3 regions of the Micromonospora sp. CNZ309 genome follow, and region 3 is predicted to be linked to each of the others. Evidence: predicted binding sites of a transcription regulator. Region 3 holds the regulator's gene; each other region holds the start of a gene.

Region 1 (5,610 bases), 600 kb from region 3:
CTTGTCCAGGACGGCCTTGCCGGTGCCGGAGTCCAGGTTGACGATCATCAGGGCGGTGACGCCGTTGGTGATCATCTGGTCGGCGATGGTCTGGAAGGCGCTCTTGTCGCCCTGGGCGTTCTGGATGTCGTACTCGACGCCGGCGGCCTCGAACGCCTCCGTCAGGAACTTGCGGTCGGCGCCCTCCCAGCGGGCGGAGGACTTGCTGTCCGGAAGGATCACGCCGATCTTCGGCTTCTTCTCGGAGGAGCCGCCGGCGTCGGAGCCGGAGTCGTCGCCGCAGGCGGCCATGCTGCCGGTGGCCAGCAGGCCCACGGCGGCGAAGGTGAGGAAGCCCTTGCGCATCTGCAGGGTCCTTTCGGGGGTGGGGGATGATGTTGTTTTGTTGTGTCCGGCAACGTATTCCGCGTCACGCCGTGGGCACAAGACCACCGAGGTCGCGAGTTTGTTGTCGGCAGTAACAATTCAGCAACGTCCCTGACACCTGGCCGACGTGCACCGGGGGAGCGCTTTCCCGCCGCGCGCCGGAGCGGCGCAGCTCAGTGGGCGGCCAGCGGGGCCGTGGCCGCCCCGGTGAGCGCCACCAGATCCTGCGGGGCGAGCTGGAGCTGGAGCCCGCGCCGGCCCGCCGAGACGTAGACGGTGGGATGGTCGAGCGCCGACGAGTCGAGCACGGTGGGCAGCCGCCGCCGCTGCCCGAGCGGGCTGATCCCGCCGCGTACGTAGCCGGTGGCCCGTTCGGCCACCGCCCGGTCGGCCATGGTGGCCCGCTTGCCACCGACGGCCGCGGCGAGCGCCTTGAGGTCCAGCTCGCCCGTGACCGGCACGACCGCCACCGTCAGCGCGCCGTCGACCTCGGCGACCAGCGACTTGAACACCCGCTCCGGCGGCACCCCCAGCGCCGCCGCGACCAGCGCGCCGTAGTGGGGCGCGTCCGGCGAGACGTCGTACGGATGGGTGCTGTGCGGCACCTTCCGCTTCGTCAGCAGCGCGGTCGCCGGAGTGCCCTGTCCCGCCATGACGGTCAAGCTAACCCGCTGTCGCCCGACCCGCGACCCGAAACGGCCGGGCGGTCGACACCCGCGCCGGCCCCGGTCGCGCGCTACCCGGCCGGGCGGCAGACGAGCACGGTCGGCGCCCCGGCGACCCGGGTCAGCACCAGGCTGGCCGGCTCGTCCCCGGCCAGCCGCAGGTCCCGCCGGAGCTTCTCCGGCTCCAGCGCCGACCCGCGCTTGAGGATCTCCACCCGCCCGACCCGACGCTCCCGCAGCAGCGACCGCAGCCGCTTGAGCGAGAACGGCAGCACGTCGGTGACCTCCAGGCAGCGGGCGAACGGCGTCGGCGTCGGGGCGTCCGTGTAGAGGTAGGCGATGCTCGGGTCGGCCAGCGTCGCGCCCAGGACGTCCGCCAGCTCCGCGACCAGGTGCGCGCGGACGACCGCCGGGTCCGGGTCGTACAGGAAGCGGCGCGGCGGGCCGACGGCGGCCTCGGCGGCGCCGGAGCCGGTCAGCTGGTGGCAGCCGCCGGGGTCGGTCGGTCGACCGGAGGCCTCCGCCGCCGCGCCGGGGGTGCCGGCCGGAAGCCCTGCCCTGCCGCGCAACACGGTGGCGCAGCGGGGAACCCGCGCCAACTCGCCGCACCACAGGGCCGCCTCGACCAGGTCGCCGTCGACGCTCACCCACTCGGCCTCCGCGCCCGCCGGGACGAGCGCGTGGTCGATGCCGGGGGCCACCTTCACGACCGTGTGCGGCACCCGCTCGGCCAGCCCGACCACGAAGTCCCAGGGCGGGGAGTAGGCGTTGGGGTCGAAGATCCGCCGTCCGGTGCCCGCCCTGCGCCGCGCCGGGTCGCAGAACACCCCGTCGACCCGGCCGACGTCGAACGCGGTGGCGTCGCCGCACTCCACGGTGAACAGTTCGGCCAGCCCGGCCGCCTCGGCGTTCGCGGCGGCCATCGCGGCGGTCACCGGGTCGGCCTCCACGCCGTACACCCGGATGCCGGCGCGGGCGGCGGCGAGCGCGTCCGCGCCGAGGCCGCAGCCGAGGTCGGCGAGGGTGCGCACCCCGGCGGCCCGCAGCCGCTCGGCCCGCCGTGCCGCGACGACGCCCCGGGTGGCCTGCTCCAGCCCGGGCCGGGTGAGGAACATGCGCGCCGCGGCCGGCCCGAACTTGCCGACCGCCCGGCGGCGCAGTTCGGCCTGGGTGAGGGCGGCCGACGCCAGGTTGGCCGGCAGCCCCGTCGAGCGGAGCGCGGCCGCCGCGGTCAGCGGGTCGCCGCCGGCCACCCGCGCGGCGGCGTCGAGCGCGGCCGACCCCTCGGGCGTACGCAGGGCGGCGAGCTGGTCGAGATCCACCCGGTCATTGTGGTCGTCGGACCCGACGCGCCGGGCGGCGGGTTGGCACTCTCCTTGACGGAGTGCCAGCCGAGGAATAGCCTGCGATTAGCACTCTCACCCCGAGGGTGCCAGCTTCCGGGCCTCGTGCCTGGGCGCTGAACGCCAGGCGGACCGGCACCCGCGACGACGGCCCCGCCCGGTGGCATGTGGCAGATTGACGCTGGCCGGCTTGCCGGTCGGTAACGAAACCAGTACCCCAGGAGGGTATGCCCGTGACTACCGCGACCAAGGTTGCGATCAAGCCGCTCGAGGACCGGATCGTGGTCCAGGCGAACGAGGCTGAGACCACCACGGCGTCGGGCATCGTGATCCCCGACACCGCCAAGGAGAAGCCGCAGGAGGGCACCGTCCTCGCTGTCGGCCCGGGCCGGATCGACGACAAGGGCAACCGCGTGCCGATCGACGTCAAGGTCGGCGACACCGTCCTTTACTCGAAGTACGGCGGCACCGAGGTCAAGTACGCCGGCGAGGAGTACCTGGTGCTCTCCGCCCGCGACGTCCTCGCGGTCATCGAGAAGTAAGCAACCGATCAGTGTCGTCGCCCCGGTCCGGCTCGCCGGGCCGGGGCGACGTCGCTTCGAAGGGACATTCATGGCGAAGATCCTGAGCTTCTCGGACGACGCCCGGCACCTGCTCGAGCACGGTGTCAACGCCCTCGCTGACGCGGTCAAGGTCACCCTCGGCCCGCGCGGGCGCAACGTCGTCCTGGACAAGAAGTTCGGTGTGCCCACGATCACCAACGACGGCGTGACCATCGCCAAGGAGATCGAGCTCACCAACCCCTACGAGAACCTCGGTGCGCAGCTGGTCAAGGAGGTGGCGACCAAGACCAACGACGTCGCCGGCGACGGGACCACCACCGCCACCGTGCTGGCCCAGGCGATGGTCCGCGAGGGCCTGCGCAACGTCACGGCCGGCGCCAACCCGGCCGGCCTCAAGCGGGGCATCGACGCGGCGGCCGCCAAGGTCTCCGAGGCGCTGCTCGGCCGCGCGGTCGACGTCGCCGACAAGAAGTCGATCGCGCACGTCGCGACGATCTCCGCGCAGGACGCCACGATCGGCGAGCTGATCGCCGAGGCGATGGAGAAGGTCGGCCGCGACGGCGTCATCACCGTCGAGGAGGGCTCCGCCCTGCACACCGAACTGGACGTGACCGAGGGTCTCCAGTTCGACAAGGGCTTCATCTCGCCGAACTTCGTCACCGACATGGAGTCGCAGGAGTCGGTCCTGGAGGACCCGTACATCCTGATCACGACCCAGAAGATCTCGGCGATCGAGGAGCTGCTGCCGCTGCTGGAGAAGGTCCTCCAGAACAGCAAGCCGCTGCTGATCATCGCCGAGGACGTCGACGGCCAGGCGCTGTCGACGCTGGTGGTCAACTCGATCCGCAAGACCCTCAAGGTCTGCGCGGTCAAGGCCCCCGGCTTCGGTGACCGGCGCAAGGCGATGCTCCAGGACATGGCGATCCTCACCGGCGCCGAGCTGGTCGCGCCCGAGCTGGGCTACAAGCTCGACCAGGTGGGCCTGGAGGTGCTCGGCACCGCCCGGCGCGTCGTGGTCGACAAGGAGAACACCACGGTCGTCGACGGTGGCGGCAAGTCCAGCGAGGTCGCCGACCGGGTCGCGCAGATCCGCAAGGAGATCGAGGCCTCGGACTCCGACTGGGACCGCGAGAAGCTCGCCGAGCGGCTGGCCAAGCTCTCCGGCGGCATCGCGGTCATCAAGGTCGGCGCCGCGACCGAGGTCGAGATGAAGGAGCGCAAGCACCGCATCGAGGACGCGATCGCCGCCACCAAGGCCGCGGTCGAGGAGGGCACCGTCCCGGGCGGCGGCGCCGCACTGGTGCAGATCCTGCCGGCGCTAGACGACGACCTCGGCTTCACCGGCGACGAGAAGGTCGGCGTCTCGATCGTGCGCAAGGCGCTTGTCGAGCCGCTGCGCTGGATCGCCCAGAACGCCGGCCACGACGGCTACGTCGTCGTGAACAAGGTCGCCGGCAAGGAGTGGGGCCACGGCCTCGACGCCGCCACCGGCGAGTACGTCGACCTGGCGAAGGCCGGCATCCTCGACCCGGTGAAGGTGACCCGCAACGCGGTCACCAACGCCGCGTCGATCGCCGGCCTGCTGCTCACCACGGAGAGCCTCGTGGTGGAGAAGCCGGAGAAGGCCGAGCCGGCCGCCGCCGGTGGGCACGGCCACAGCCACGGTCACGGCCACCAGCACGGCCCGGGCTTCTGACCCTCGCCGTACGCCTCGTCGGGGCGCACCGTCCGCGTGACGGTGCGCCCCGACGCCCTTGCGGGCGCCGGCGCGACTACCGGCCGGCCGGTGCATCGGAAACACTGGCCCGATGAGCAGCACGACGCGCGGCTACGCCGCCCTGGCCGGGGTCACCGCCGCCGCGGTGGCGATCGGCTGCGCCGAACTGGTGGCGGTGCTGACCGGCCCCCGTTCGGCGCCACTGGTCGCCGTCGGGGGGCTCGTGGTCGACACGGTGCCCGAGCCGCTCAAGCAGCTCGGCATCGCCCTCTTCGGCACGTACGACAAGATCGCCCTGCTGGTCGGGACGGGCCTGCTGCTCGCCGCCTCCGCCGCGCTGCTCGGCGTGCTGTCCCGGCGCCGGCTGGCGATCGGCCTCGCCGGCATCGCCGCCTTCGCGGCCCTCGGTGTGGCCGCCGCCGTGACCCGGGCGGGCGCCGGGCCCGCCGACGCGCTGCCCTCGCTGCTCGGCGCGGGGCTCGGCGCGGCGGTGCTCTGGGCCTTCGTCGCCGGCCCGCTCGAACTCGACCCGTGGCCCTGGTCCCCGCCGACGCCGCCGGCCGCCGAGGACCCGCCGCCGTCCACCGCCTCGTCCACGAGCCCGGCCACCTCGGCCGCGCCGCCCACGAGCCCGTCCGTCGGGGCACCGCCGCCGACCGCCGCCGGGGCGCCCCCGCCGCCGTCGGAGCCCGGCGACCCGGCGTCGCGGCGGCGGTTCCTGACCGGGGCCGGGGTGCTGGTCGGCGCGGCCGGGGTGGCCGGGCTGGGCGGTCGCTGGCTCGCCGGCCGGCGGGGCGTGTCGGCGGCCCGGGAGGCCGTCGTGCTGCCCGCCCCGGTGGTACCCGCCCCGGCGGTGCCGGCGGGGGCGGACCTGTCGCTGACCCAGCTCGCGCCCTACGTCACGCCGAACCTCGGCTTCTACCGGATCGACACCGCGCTGGTGGTGCCGCAGGTGG
Region 2 (5,610 bases), 930 kb from region 3:
GGTCACGTAGACGGCGTACACCACGGTCAGCCCCGGCTCCCCGGGAGCCGCCGTGCCGCCGGCATGCCCGACGAGCCGGCCGCCCGGGTCCGCGACGAACTGCGCGGTGCCCGCCCCGACGGAGACGGACGCGATCCGGGCCGCGTAGTCCGCGTGCGACCGGGCCGCCGCGTCGGCGAGGGTCTCCAGGAAGGCCAGTGGGGCGTCGGCGAGCATCTCCAGCCGCAGGGCCCGCACCCGGGCGGCGTCGCGCGGCCGGACCCGACGTATCTCCGCCCGCCGCGCAGGCGGCGACCCGGCGGGCGCGCTCGTCATGACGCATGCCTACCACAGCGATGAACGCCGATGCCGCTCGGTCGAAATTCGCCCGATTTGTGGTCGTGCGCCGTCGTCACGCTTCGTGTAGCGTGCGATTTCGGTCACCGTTTCAGCGGCCCTCGTCGATCGCCGAGCCGGTGGTCCTCCGGTGCCGGCCCGCCCGGCCTCCGGGGTCGTGGAACGCCGCGCAGAGTGAGGAAGTGCACCGTGGCACAGGGCACCGTCAAGTGGTTCAACTCCGAAAAGGGCTACGGCTTCATCGCCGTCGACGGCGGGCAGGACGTCTTCGTCCACTTCTCGGCGATCGAGATGGACGGCTACAAGGCGTTGGACGACGGCCAGCGGGTCGAGTTCGAGATCGCCCAGGGCCAGAAGGGGCCGCAGGCCGAGCGCGTGCGCGTCATCGCCTGACCCCGGCACTTCTCCCGCCCCGCGCCGGTCGCCCCCTCGGCCCGGCCGTGGGGGTCGGGGCGACCCGGCGACGCGGGGCACCCGTGACCGGCCCGTCCCTTGGGGGCGGGCGTCGGCGCGGTTGCGTCGGCAGGGGAGGATCGTGAGCCGTTCCAGCCATCGCTGAGGAGGGTTCATGTCCGACCAGCCGCCCCAGGCCGCGCCGCCCCCGGGAGACCCCGACCCCTCCGCGCCGCCCCCGGGCGGCGCGCCGGCCGGTCCGCCGCCGCAGGGCTGGGTCTTCCCGCCCACCGGCGGGTACCCGGTCGGCTCGGGCCCGTACGGCGGGCAGCCGTGGTATCCGGGCGCCCCGGTCGCCTACCCCGGGCAGCCGGGCCACGGGTGGTACCCGCCGGGGCACGGCCTCGACCCGGCCGACCTGCTCGTCACCCCGCCCGGCGCGGGCGTCAACGGCTGGTTCAACCGGTGCGTCGGCGCGGTGCGCCGGGGGTGGCTGCTGCTGCTGCCGATCCTGCTGCTCACCCAGGTGCTGCCGGCCCTCGTGGTGTCGGTGCTCTCGTTGGTCTTCGACCCGACCGCCAAGTGGGAGCAGTCGATGGGCGACGATCCCGCCGCCCTGCCCGACACCTTCGTGACCGACCTGGGCGTCATGCTGTCCGTGGTGCTCGGCAGCGCCCTCGTCTTCGGTTTCGTGCAGAGCCTGGGCTGGGCGGCCGGCACCTGGGTGGTCACCCGGCAGGCGGCCGGTCAGCCGGTCAGCTTGGGCGCCGCCCTGTCGTACGGGGTGCGCCGGGCCCTGGGCCTCTGGGCCTGGACCCTGCTGATGAGCGTGATCATCGGCCTCGGCCTCTGCCTCTGCTTCATCCCCGGCATCTACTTCGCCTTCGCGCTGAGCATGGCCGGCCCGGTCTACCTGTTCGAGCGGCAGCACCCGATCGGCCGGTCCTTCCGGATGTTCCACGACCGGCTCGGCCTGCTGCTCGGCCGGGTGGCGCTGGTGGCGGCGGCGGTGATCGTCGGCGGCGGCGCCGCGGGCATGGTGGAGGGCATCGGCGCGCTGCCGTTCGGCACCACCCCGATGGACTCGCCCGGCACGGCGGTCGGCGTGATCGTGGTTGCGGTGGTGGGCGCGCTGCTGGCCCTGCCGGCCCACCTCGCCCAGCTGGTCGGACTGGTCGTCACGTACGCCGAGCAACGCGCCCACGAGGGGCCGGTGGACAGCGCGCGGCTGGCCGGCGAACTCGGCTGACCGGGCCCATCGTGCTTGCACTCGGCAGGGGAGAGTGCTAAACAAGTCATTGGCACTCGCATACCGTGAGTGCCAATGGTCGGGGCGGTAGGGCCACGGTCGTAGCGGCGTCCAGACGCGGCTGCGGCACATGGCCGGTCGTCGCGGGCTATCCGGCCCGGCCGAGGAGACGTCGTCGTCGCCAGGTGGCGACGTCCCAAGGTGCGTACACCAGGCGGCCCATCCGGGACACACACTCCGGGTGGCCCGTGAGTGTCCAGGAGGACAACGCCGTATGGCCAAGATGATCGCGTTCGACGAAGAGGCTCGCCGCGGCCTCGAGCGGGGCATGAACCAGCTCGCCGACGCCGTGAAGGTGACGCTCGGCCCCAAGGGCCGCAACGTCGTGCTCGAGAAGAAGTGGGGTGCCCCCACCATCACCAACGATGGTGTGAGCATCGCCAAGGAGATCGAGCTCGAGGACCCCTACGAGAAGATCGGCGCCGAGCTGGTCAAGGAGGTCGCGAAGAAGACCGACGACGTCGCCGGTGACGGCACGACGACGGCGACCGTCCTGGCCCAGGCCCTGGTCCGCGAGGGCCTGCGCAACGTGGCCGCCGGTGCCAACCCGATCGCCCTGAAGCGGGGCATCGAGGCCGCCGTGGCCAGCGTCTCGGAGGAGCTGCTCAAGCTCGCCAAGGACGTCGAGACCAAGGAGCAGATCGCCTCCACCGCCTCCATCTCCGCCGGTGACACCAGCGTCGGCGAGATCATCGCCGAGGCGATGGACAAGGTGGGCAAGGAAGGCGTCATCACCGTCGAGGAGAGCAACACCTTCGGGCTGGAGCTGGAGCTCACCGAGGGCATGCGCTTCGACAAGGGCTACATCTCGGCCTACTTCATGACCGACCCGGAGCGCATGGAGGCCGTCTTCGACGACCCCTACCTCCTGATCGTCAACAGCAAGATCTCGTCGGTGAAGGACCTGCTCCCGATCCTCGAGAAGGTCATGCAGTCGGGCAAGCCGCTGCTGATCATCGCCGAGGACATCGAGGGCGAGGCCCTGGCGACCCTGGTCGTCAACAAGGTCCGGGGCACCTTCAAGTCGGTCGCCGTCAAGGCGCCGGGCTTCGGTGACCGCCGCAAGGCCATGCTGGCCGACATCGCCATCCTCACCGGTGGCCAGGTCATCAGCGAGGAGGTCGGCCTCAAGCTGGACGCCGTCGGCCTCGACATGCTGGGCCGCGCCCGCAAGGTCGTGGTGACCAAGGACGAGACCACCATCGTCGACGGTGCCGGCGACGCCGAGCAGATCCAGGGCCGGGTCAACCAGATCCGGGCCGAGATCGACCGGAGCGACTCCGACTACGACCGCGAGAAGCTGCAGGAGCGGCTGGCCAAGCTGGCCGGCGGCGTCGCGGTGATCAAGGTCGGCGCGGCCACCGAGGTCGAGCTGAAGGAGCGCAAGCACCGCATCGAGGACGCCGTCCGCAACGCGAAGGCCGCCGTCGAGGAGGGCATCGTCCCGGGTGGTGGCGTCGCGCTGGTGCAGGCCGGCAAGACCGCCTTCGACAAGCTGGACCTGGTCGGCGACGAGGCGACCGGCGCGCAGATCGTCAAGATCGCGCTGGACGCCCCGCTGCGGCAGATCGCCGTCAACGCCGGTCTCGAGGGTGGCGTGGTCGTCGAGCACGTCCGCAACCTCAACCCGGGTCACGGCCTCAACGCCGCCAACGGCGAGTACGTCGACCTGCTGGCCGCGGGCATCATCGACCCGGCCAAGGTGACCCGCTCGGCGCTGCAGAACGCCGCGTCGATCGCGGCGCTCTTCCTCACCACCGAGGCCGTCGTGGCGGACAAGCCGGAGAAGACCCCGGCCGCCCCGGCTGGTCCGGGTGGCGGGGACATGGACTTCTGAGTCCAGCTCCGTACGCCGGAAGGGGCGGGCCGCGTCAGCGGTCCGCCCCTTCCGCTGTCACGTCGGCAGTGGCCGTTGGTTGCGCCTCTTCTGCGCCCGGTCGTACGGCTGCGGAATCTGCACCGGCTCGTCGACCAGCGTCACCGGATCGTCGGCCGGCTCGTCGACGCCGGCCATCTCCGCCTGCTGCTCGGCGTCGCCGTAGTCGAGCCGGTCGAACGGCAACGGGCCGGGGCGTTCGTCGTCCGTGGTCATGGCTGCCTCCTCTACCGGAAACGGTAGGGCGCGACGATCACCAATGCGGGCAAATGGCGTTATGGGGATCTATATCCCGTTCGCCCCGTTGTCAGCCCCGCAGTGACCTGCAGTACAGGAAGAAGACGCGCTCGATCCGGGCACCCGCGCTGCCCGAGTAGAACGGGACCGGCCCGACCCAGCCGATCTGCGCCGCCGAAACGCCCGCCGCCCGCTGGTCGCGCAGGCAGCGGCGCAGCAGCACCCCGCCGATCCCCGAGCCCTCGGCCGCCGGGGCGGTGCCCATCGGGCCGAACCAGCTCGGCCGCGACGACCCGTACGCGGCGAAGCCGAGCACCTCGCCGTCGCGCTCGGCCAGGTGGCAGCCCGCCCCCTCCCGGCCCACCGAGCCGGCCAGTTCGGCGTCCCAGGCCCCGCCGAAGGTGGCGCGGGCGAACTCCGCCAGCGCCGGCAGGTCGCCCGCCCCGGCGCGGCGGACCGTGACGCCCTGCCCGGCCAGCCGCGCCTCCGCCGGCTCCGTCGGGCGCAGCGCGGGCGAGCCGTCGTACGACAGATCGGCGGTCATGTTCCACGCCGTGCGGTCCTGCCGGTAGCCGAGCGCCAGCGCGGCGCAGATCGCCGGGGTGTAACGCACGTCGATGCCGGGCCAGGCGTAGTGCGGCGGGTTGCCGGCGAGCAGCACCTCCACCGCGCCGAGCTCGGCGAAGCGCGCCTCGGCGACCGCCAGCATGGCCCTCCCGACACCCTTCCGCCGCTCCTGCGGTGCCACCGCGACCAGGTCGACGTGACCGCGGGCCTCGCCGTCGCCGGCGGCGAGGGAACCGACGAGCACGCCGACGAGGCGCCCCTCCCGGTGCGCGCCCCACGCGAACACCGGGCGGTGGGCGGCGGCCCGCGCCCAGAGGGTGTCCACGACGGCCGGCGCCTCGGCCGCGTCCTCCGGCAGGTCCAGTGCCCGCCCGCAGAGCTCCACCACGGCGGGCAGCCGGTCGGGCCCCAGCTCGACGATCTTCAGGTCCATGGACGCCGACCCTAGGCCACCGGAGCGCTGCTGTTAAGAAGAGCCCCTGTCGGCCGCCTGGGAAGAGTCCCCGTTGGCGCCGCCCGGCCGGCGGTCCGCCGTGGCGTGCCGCGACCGACCCGGGTCGCCTCAGCCGGCCGGCTCGGCTTTCGGCTCCGGCTCCGGCTCCGGCTTCGGCTTCGGCTCCGGCTCGGGAAGGGTCGGCGCGTCGGTGGGGTAGAGGCCGGCGACGAACCCGTACACCTGGTCGCCGGCCCGGGGGATCTGGGCGAAGCGACGGGTCAGCGCCTGCACCTCGGCCCAGAACGCGCGTACCTCCTCGATCGGGATGCGGGCGTGGACGAGGGTGCACCGCAGTTCGTCGGCGGCGTGGGCCGCGGCGGATTCGGCGACGGCCTCCGCGAGCCCGTTGACGGCGGTCGCGACCTGTCTGTCCTCGGGGCGGGTGAGCGCGCCGAT
Region 3 (5,610 bases):
TCGTCGTCCGCGCCGACCTGACCGACCCGGACGCCGTACGGGCCATGGTCGACGAGGCGGCCGGCCTCCTGGGCGGGCTGGACGTGCTGGTCAACAACGCCGGCGTGTACGGCGAGCGGGACGCCCCGCACCCGGTCTTCGGCGCCTCCTACGAGCAGTGGCGCGCGCAGTGGCGGCAGGTGCTGGAGACCAACCTCACCGGCGCCGGCAACGTCATCTGGTGCGCCGCTCAGCACATGCGCGACCGGGGCGGCCGGATCGTCAACGTCTCCTCCCGGGGAGCCTTCCGGGGCGAGCCGGAGCAGCCCGCGTACGGGGCGAGCAAGGCGGGGCTGAACGCGCTGGGCCAGTCGCTGGCGGTGGCCCTCGCCCCGTACGGCATCACGGTCGCCACGGTCGCCCCCGGCTTCGTGGAGACCGACATGACCACCGGACACCTGAGCGGGGAGCGGGGCGCCGCGATCCGGGCGCAGAGCCCGTTCAACCGGGTGGCCCGCCCCGAGGAGATCGCCGCCGCCGTGCACTGGCTCGCGTCCCCGCAGGCGGAGTGGGCCTCCGGCACCATCGTCGACCTCAACGGCGCGTCCTACCTGCGTAGCTGACCCGCTCCGTCCCTCAACGAACTCCCAGCGTGGCGGGGGTGACGGTGGGCACTGCCGGGGTAAGGGTTGCCGGCATGACGGACAGCGTGCTGGACCTCACCGACGACTACCAGGTGGTCGACGGTCACGACGACGATCCCGTACTGCTGCGCCCGGACGGCAGCCCGGTGGACACCTGGCGGGAGGACTACCCGTACGACGAGCGGATGGCGCGCACGGAGTACGACCACCACAAGCGGCTGCTCCAGATCGAGCTGCTGAAGCTCCAGGACTGGATCCGGGAGTCCGGCGAGCGTCTCGTGATCCTCTTCGAGGGGCGCGACGCGGCCGGCAAGGGCGGAACGATCAAGCGCTTCATGGAGCACCTCAATCCGCGCGGCGCGTCGGTGGTGGCCCTGGCCAAGCCGAACGAACGGGAGTCCACCCAGTGGTACTTCCAGCGGTGGCTCGGGCACCTGCCGGCGGCCGGCGAGATCGTGCTGTTCGACCGGTCCTGGTACAACCGCGCCGGGGTGGAGCGGGTGATGGGCTTCTGCACCCGCAAGGAGTACCTCGAGTTCCTACGCCAGGCCCCCGAACTGGAGAGGATGCTGGTGCGTTCCGGCATCCGCCTGGTCAAGTTCTGGTTCTCGGTGTCCCAGAACGAACAGCGCACCCGGTTCGCCGTCCGCCAGGTCGACCCGGTGCGGCAGTGGAAGCTCTCCGACATGGACATCGCCTCGCTCGACAAGTGGGACGAGTACACCGAGGCCAAGGAGGCGATGTTCTTCTACACCGACACCGCCGACGCCCCGTGGACGGTGGTGAAGAGCAACGACAAGAAGCGGGCCCGGATCGAGGCGATGCGCCACGTGCTGAGCCGCTTCGACTACACCGACAAGGACCACGAGGTGGTCGGCGTCCCGGACCCGCGGATCATCGGCCCGGCCGGGCTGGACCTGGACCCGGAGGAACAGCCGGTGCACGTCTTTCCCAGGCTCTGACCCCCGCCGGGCGCTCGCCCCGACCATGCGGGACGCGATGCGCCGGCGACGGTCACCGACGGGGCCCGCACCGCTGGTGACCGACCCCGTCGGGTCGGGTGCCGCCGTGGGTCACCAGTGGCCGAGGCGGGTGGCCAGGACGCTGAGGGCGGCCACCCCGGCGGTCGACGTACGCAGCACCGAGGGCCCCAGCCGCACCGGCCGGGCGCCGGCCCCGGTGAAGGCGGTCAGCTCGGCCGGGGCGATGCCGCCCTCCGGGCCGACGACCAGCACGACCTCACCGGCGGCGGGCAGCTCGACGGTGGTCAGCCGCTCACTCGCCTCCTCGTGCAGGACGAACGCCGCGGCGGCGCCGGCGATCCGGCGGGCCACCGTCGGGGTGGACTCGTCGGGGGCGCCGGCCACCACCGGCAGCCACGACCGGCGGGCCTGCTTCGCCGCCTCCCGGGCCGTCGCCACCCACTTCTCCCGGGCCCGGGCGCCCCGGTCGCCGCGCCACTGCGCCACCGAGCGGGACGCCGCCCAGGGCACGATCTCGTCCACCCCGACCTCGGTCATCGCCTGCACGGCCAGTTCGCCCCGGTCGCCCTTGGCGATGCCCTGCACCACCACGAGCCGGGGGACGGACGCGTCGACGTACCCCCGGGAGACGACGTCGAGTTCGAGGGTGCCCCGGCCGACGGCCGTGACCACCGCGGACGCGGTGCCGCCCCGGCCGTCGGCGAGCAGCAGTTCCTCGCCGACGCGCAGCCGTTGCACGGTGGCGGCGTGGTGGCCCTCGGGGCCGCCCAGGGTGAGCTGGTCGGCGGTGGGCAGCGACTCGACCAGGAACAGCGGCGCGGACACGACGATCAGGCTAGCCGCCCCGGCAGGCACCGGGGCCACGAGCCCGCAGGAGCCGACGCCACCGGGGCGGGTCGCCGCGGTGGGCGGCGACCCGGTCCCGCGTCAGGCGTGGCCGTTGAAGGCGTCGCGCATCCGGGAGAAGAAGCCGCCCTGCTTGGTGAGCTCGGCGACCTCCTCGCCCCGGGTCTTGGCGAAGTCGCGCAGCATCTTCTCCTGGTCGGCGTCGAGCTTGGTGGGGGTACGCACGTCGAGGTGCACGTAGAGGTCGCCCCGGCCGGTGCCGCGCAGGTGCGGCACGCCCCGCGCGCGCAGCCGCATGGTGCTGCCCGGCTGGGTGCCGGCCTTGACGTCGACCGTCTCCTCGCTGTCCAGCGTCTTGATGGTCAGCCGCGTGCCGAGCGCCGCCGCCGTCATCGGCACCGTGACCCGGCAGTGCAGGTCGTCACCCTTGCGGGAGTAGACGTCGTGCGGCCGCTCGTGGATCTCCACGTAGAGGTCGCCGGCCGTGCCGCCGCCGGGACCGACCTCGCCCTGCTGGGCGAGCCGGATGCGCATGCCGTCCTCGACACCCGCCGGGATCTTGACGGTCAGCGAACGCCGGGTGCGGACCCGGCCGTCGCCGGCGCAGGTCGGGCACGGGTGCGGAATGGTGGTGCCGTAGCCCTGGCAGACCGTGCACGGCCGGGCGGAGACCACCTGACCGAGGAAGGTGCGCTGCACGGACTGCACCTCGCCCCGCCCGGCGCACGCCTCGCAGGTGGCCAGGTGGGTGCCGGCCGCCGTGCCGGCGCCGGAGCACGTGGTGCAGAGCACGGCGGTGTCGACGGTGATCGGCGCCTCGACGCCGAACGCGGTCTCGTGCAGATCCAGCTCCAGGCGCAGGATCGCGTCGGCGCCGGGCCGGGTCCGGGGTCGGGGACCCCGCGAGCCGCCGGCCGCGCCGCCGAAGAACGCGTCCATGATGTCCTGGAAGCCGACGAACGGCCCGGCGCCGCCGGGGCCACCCGGGCCCCCCGCACCCCCGCCCCCGGGGGCGAGCGGGTCGCCGCCCAGGTCGACGATCTGCCGTTTCCGGTCGTCCGAGAGGACCTCGTACGCGGCGTTGATGTCCTTGAACTTCTCCTGGGCCTCCGGATCCGGATTCACGTCCGGGTGGAACTGCCGCGCCAGCTTGCGGTAGGCGCGCTTGATCTCGTCGTCGGAGGCTTCCCGGCTCACCCCGAGAATGCCGTAGTAGTCCCTGGCCACTGCGTTCCGTGTCCTCATGTTCGTCTCGCGTTGCGCCGGTCGGCGGCGGGAGCCGGCCGTCGGCCCTGACTGGTCAGTTCTGGGCCAGCAGCTCGCCCACGTAGCGTGCCACGGCCCGCACCGTGGCGATGGTGCCGGGGTAGTCCATCCGCGTCGGCCCGAGCACACCGAGGCCGCCGACGCTGGTCGTGCCCGGCCCGTAGCCGGTGCTGACCACCGAGGCGGCGCGCAGGTTGTCGATCTCGTTCTCGTCGCCGATCAGCACCCGCGTCGTGCTCGGCTCGGCCTCGCCGATGAGCTTGAGCATGACGACCTCCTCCTCCAGCGCCTCCAGGATGGGGCGCAGGGAGCCCTGGAAGTCGAGCAGGCCACCCCGGGTGAGGTTGGCCGTGCCGGCCAGCGCGATCCGCTCCTCGTGCCGCTCGATCAGCGTCTCCAGCAGCACGGTGGAGAGGGTGGTCATGGCCGGGCGCAGGTGCGGCACCGACTCCTCGACCAGGGCCTGCACCAGCGGCGGGGTCTCCGACAGCCGGGTGCCGACCAGCTTCTCGTTGACCAGCCGGCGCAGGTCGGTGACGTCGTCGGCGGGGATCGGGGCGGGCAGCTCGACCAGCCGCTGCTCGACCCGGCCGGTGTCGGCGATCATGACGAGCATCAGCCGGGTGGTGGAGATCGGCACCAGCTCCAGGTGGCGCACCGAGGAACGGGCCAGGCTCGGGTACTGCACGACGGCGACCTGCCGGGTCAGTTGCGCCAGCAGCCGGACGGTGCGGTGCACCACGTCGTCGAGGTCGACGGCGCCGACCAGGAAGCGCTCGATGGCCCGGCGCTCGGCCGGGCTGAGTGGCTTGACCCGGGACAGCCGGTCCACGAAGAGCCGGTAGCCCCGGTCGGTGGGCACCCGGCCGGCGCTGGTGTGCGGCTGGCGGATGTAGCCCTCCTCCTCCAGCACGGCCATGTCGTTGCGGACGGTCGCCGGCGAGACCCCCAGCTGGTGTCGTTCGACCAGCGCCTTGCTGCCCACGGGCTCCTGCGTGGCGACGTAGTCCTCGACGATCGCGCGCAGCACGGCGAGCTTGCGGTCGTCGAGACCCATCCTCCCCACCTCCTGTCGCACGTCGGCACCGGCACACGCGGGGCCGGGCGGGCTGGTTGCTGGCACTCGACTGTAGCGAGTGCCAGTCTACGTCGGTGGGCCCCCCGACGCGATGATCGACCTGGGGCGATCGGTCCGATCGCCGACCGTGCCGGCCCGCCCGCGGGTGCCCGGGACCGGCCATTCGGACATCCCGACCGGTGTCACGCTGGTGCCGCCTTGCCGGCTGCACCTACCGTGACCTCCATGACCGAACCGCCTCGCCCTCCCGGAGCGGGGGACCCCGGCTTCCCGCCGGACCCGACCGCTCCGTCCGGGGTCCCCGGCCCCGCCGGCTCCGACGAATCCACCGCTCCACTGTCCGGGGCACCGGGCCCGGGCAGCTATCCCCCGCCCGGTGGCTATCCGCCGCCCACCGGTGACCAGCCGCCGTCGGGCGGCTACCCCCCGCCCGGCGACCATCCGCTGCCCGGCGACCATCCGCTGCCCGGCGACCTTCCCCCGCCCGGTGGTCAGCCGCCGCCCGGGGCCGGCTATCCGCCGCCCGGTGGCTTCCCGCCGCCCGGGGCCGGGTATCCCGGTGGGGGTGGCTACGGTGCGCCGACGGGCGGCTACGCCAGCAACGACGACAAGAACTGGGCCCTCATCGCCCACTTCGGCGGCGCGGCCGGCGTGATCGTCGGCGGCGGCCTGCTCGGCTGGTTGGCGCCGCTGATCGCGCTGATGGTCCGGGGGCAGCAGTCCCCGACCGCCCGGGCGCACGCCGTCGCGGCGCTGAACTTCCAGCTCACCTGGACGATCGTCGGGGTGCTGAGCTGGGTGGTCACGCTGATCA

Evidence for each region. The regulator HrcA, encoded in region 3, represses chaperone genes, less so after heat shock. The targets are predictions, from matches to a motif close to GGTTNGCACNCTCNNNNNGAGNGTGCNAACC.
Region 1: the regulator HrcA is predicted to act here: its motif matches at 2,439-2,469, upstream of groES (co-chaperone GroES).
Region 2: the regulator HrcA is predicted to act here: its motif matches at 2,026-2,056, upstream of groL (chaperonin GroEL).

Annotation. Positions count from the first base shown of each region.
Region 1 covers NZ_PJNG01000001.1:4,218,693-4,224,302, reverse strand. The annotation lists gene CLT72_RS17485 (sugar ABC transporter substrate-binding protein) at 1-345, opposite strand, end outside; gene ybaK (Cys-tRNA(Pro) deacylase) at 540-1,019, opposite strand; partial or broken gene CLT72_RS17475 (THUMP-like domain-containing protein) at 1,112-2,353, opposite strand; gene groES (co-chaperone GroES) at 2,602-2,916, shown strand; gene groL (chaperonin GroEL) at 2,987-4,633, shown strand; partial or broken gene CLT72_RS32870 (molybdopterin-binding oxidoreductase) at 4,746-5,223, shown strand; partial or broken gene CLT72_RS32865 (molybdopterin-dependent oxidoreductase) at 5,352-5,610, shown strand, end outside.
Region 2 covers NZ_PJNG01000001.1:4,543,837-4,549,446, reverse strand. The annotation lists gene CLT72_RS19080 (GNAT family N-acetyltransferase) at 1-315, opposite strand, end outside; gene CLT72_RS19075 (cold-shock protein) at 526-729, shown strand; gene CLT72_RS19070 (hypothetical protein) at 905-1,978, shown strand; gene groL (chaperonin GroEL) at 2,253-3,875, shown strand; gene CLT72_RS19060 (hypothetical protein) at 3,933-4,130, opposite strand; gene CLT72_RS19055 (GNAT family N-acetyltransferase) at 4,222-5,151, opposite strand; gene CLT72_RS19050 (winged helix-turn-helix domain-containing protein) at 5,281-5,610, opposite strand, start outside.
Region 3 covers NZ_PJNG01000001.1:3,617,484-3,623,093, forward strand. The annotation lists gene CLT72_RS14765 (SDR family NAD(P)-dependent oxidoreductase) at 1-602, shown strand, start outside; gene ppk2 (polyphosphate kinase 2) at 677-1,585, shown strand; gene CLT72_RS14775 (16S rRNA (uracil(1498)-N(3))-methyltransferase) at 1,697-2,431, opposite strand; gene dnaJ (molecular chaperone DnaJ) at 2,534-3,679, opposite strand; gene hrcA (heat-inducible transcriptional repressor HrcA) at 3,753-4,775, opposite strand; gene CLT72_RS14790 (DUF4870 domain-containing protein) at 5,022-5,610, shown strand, end outside.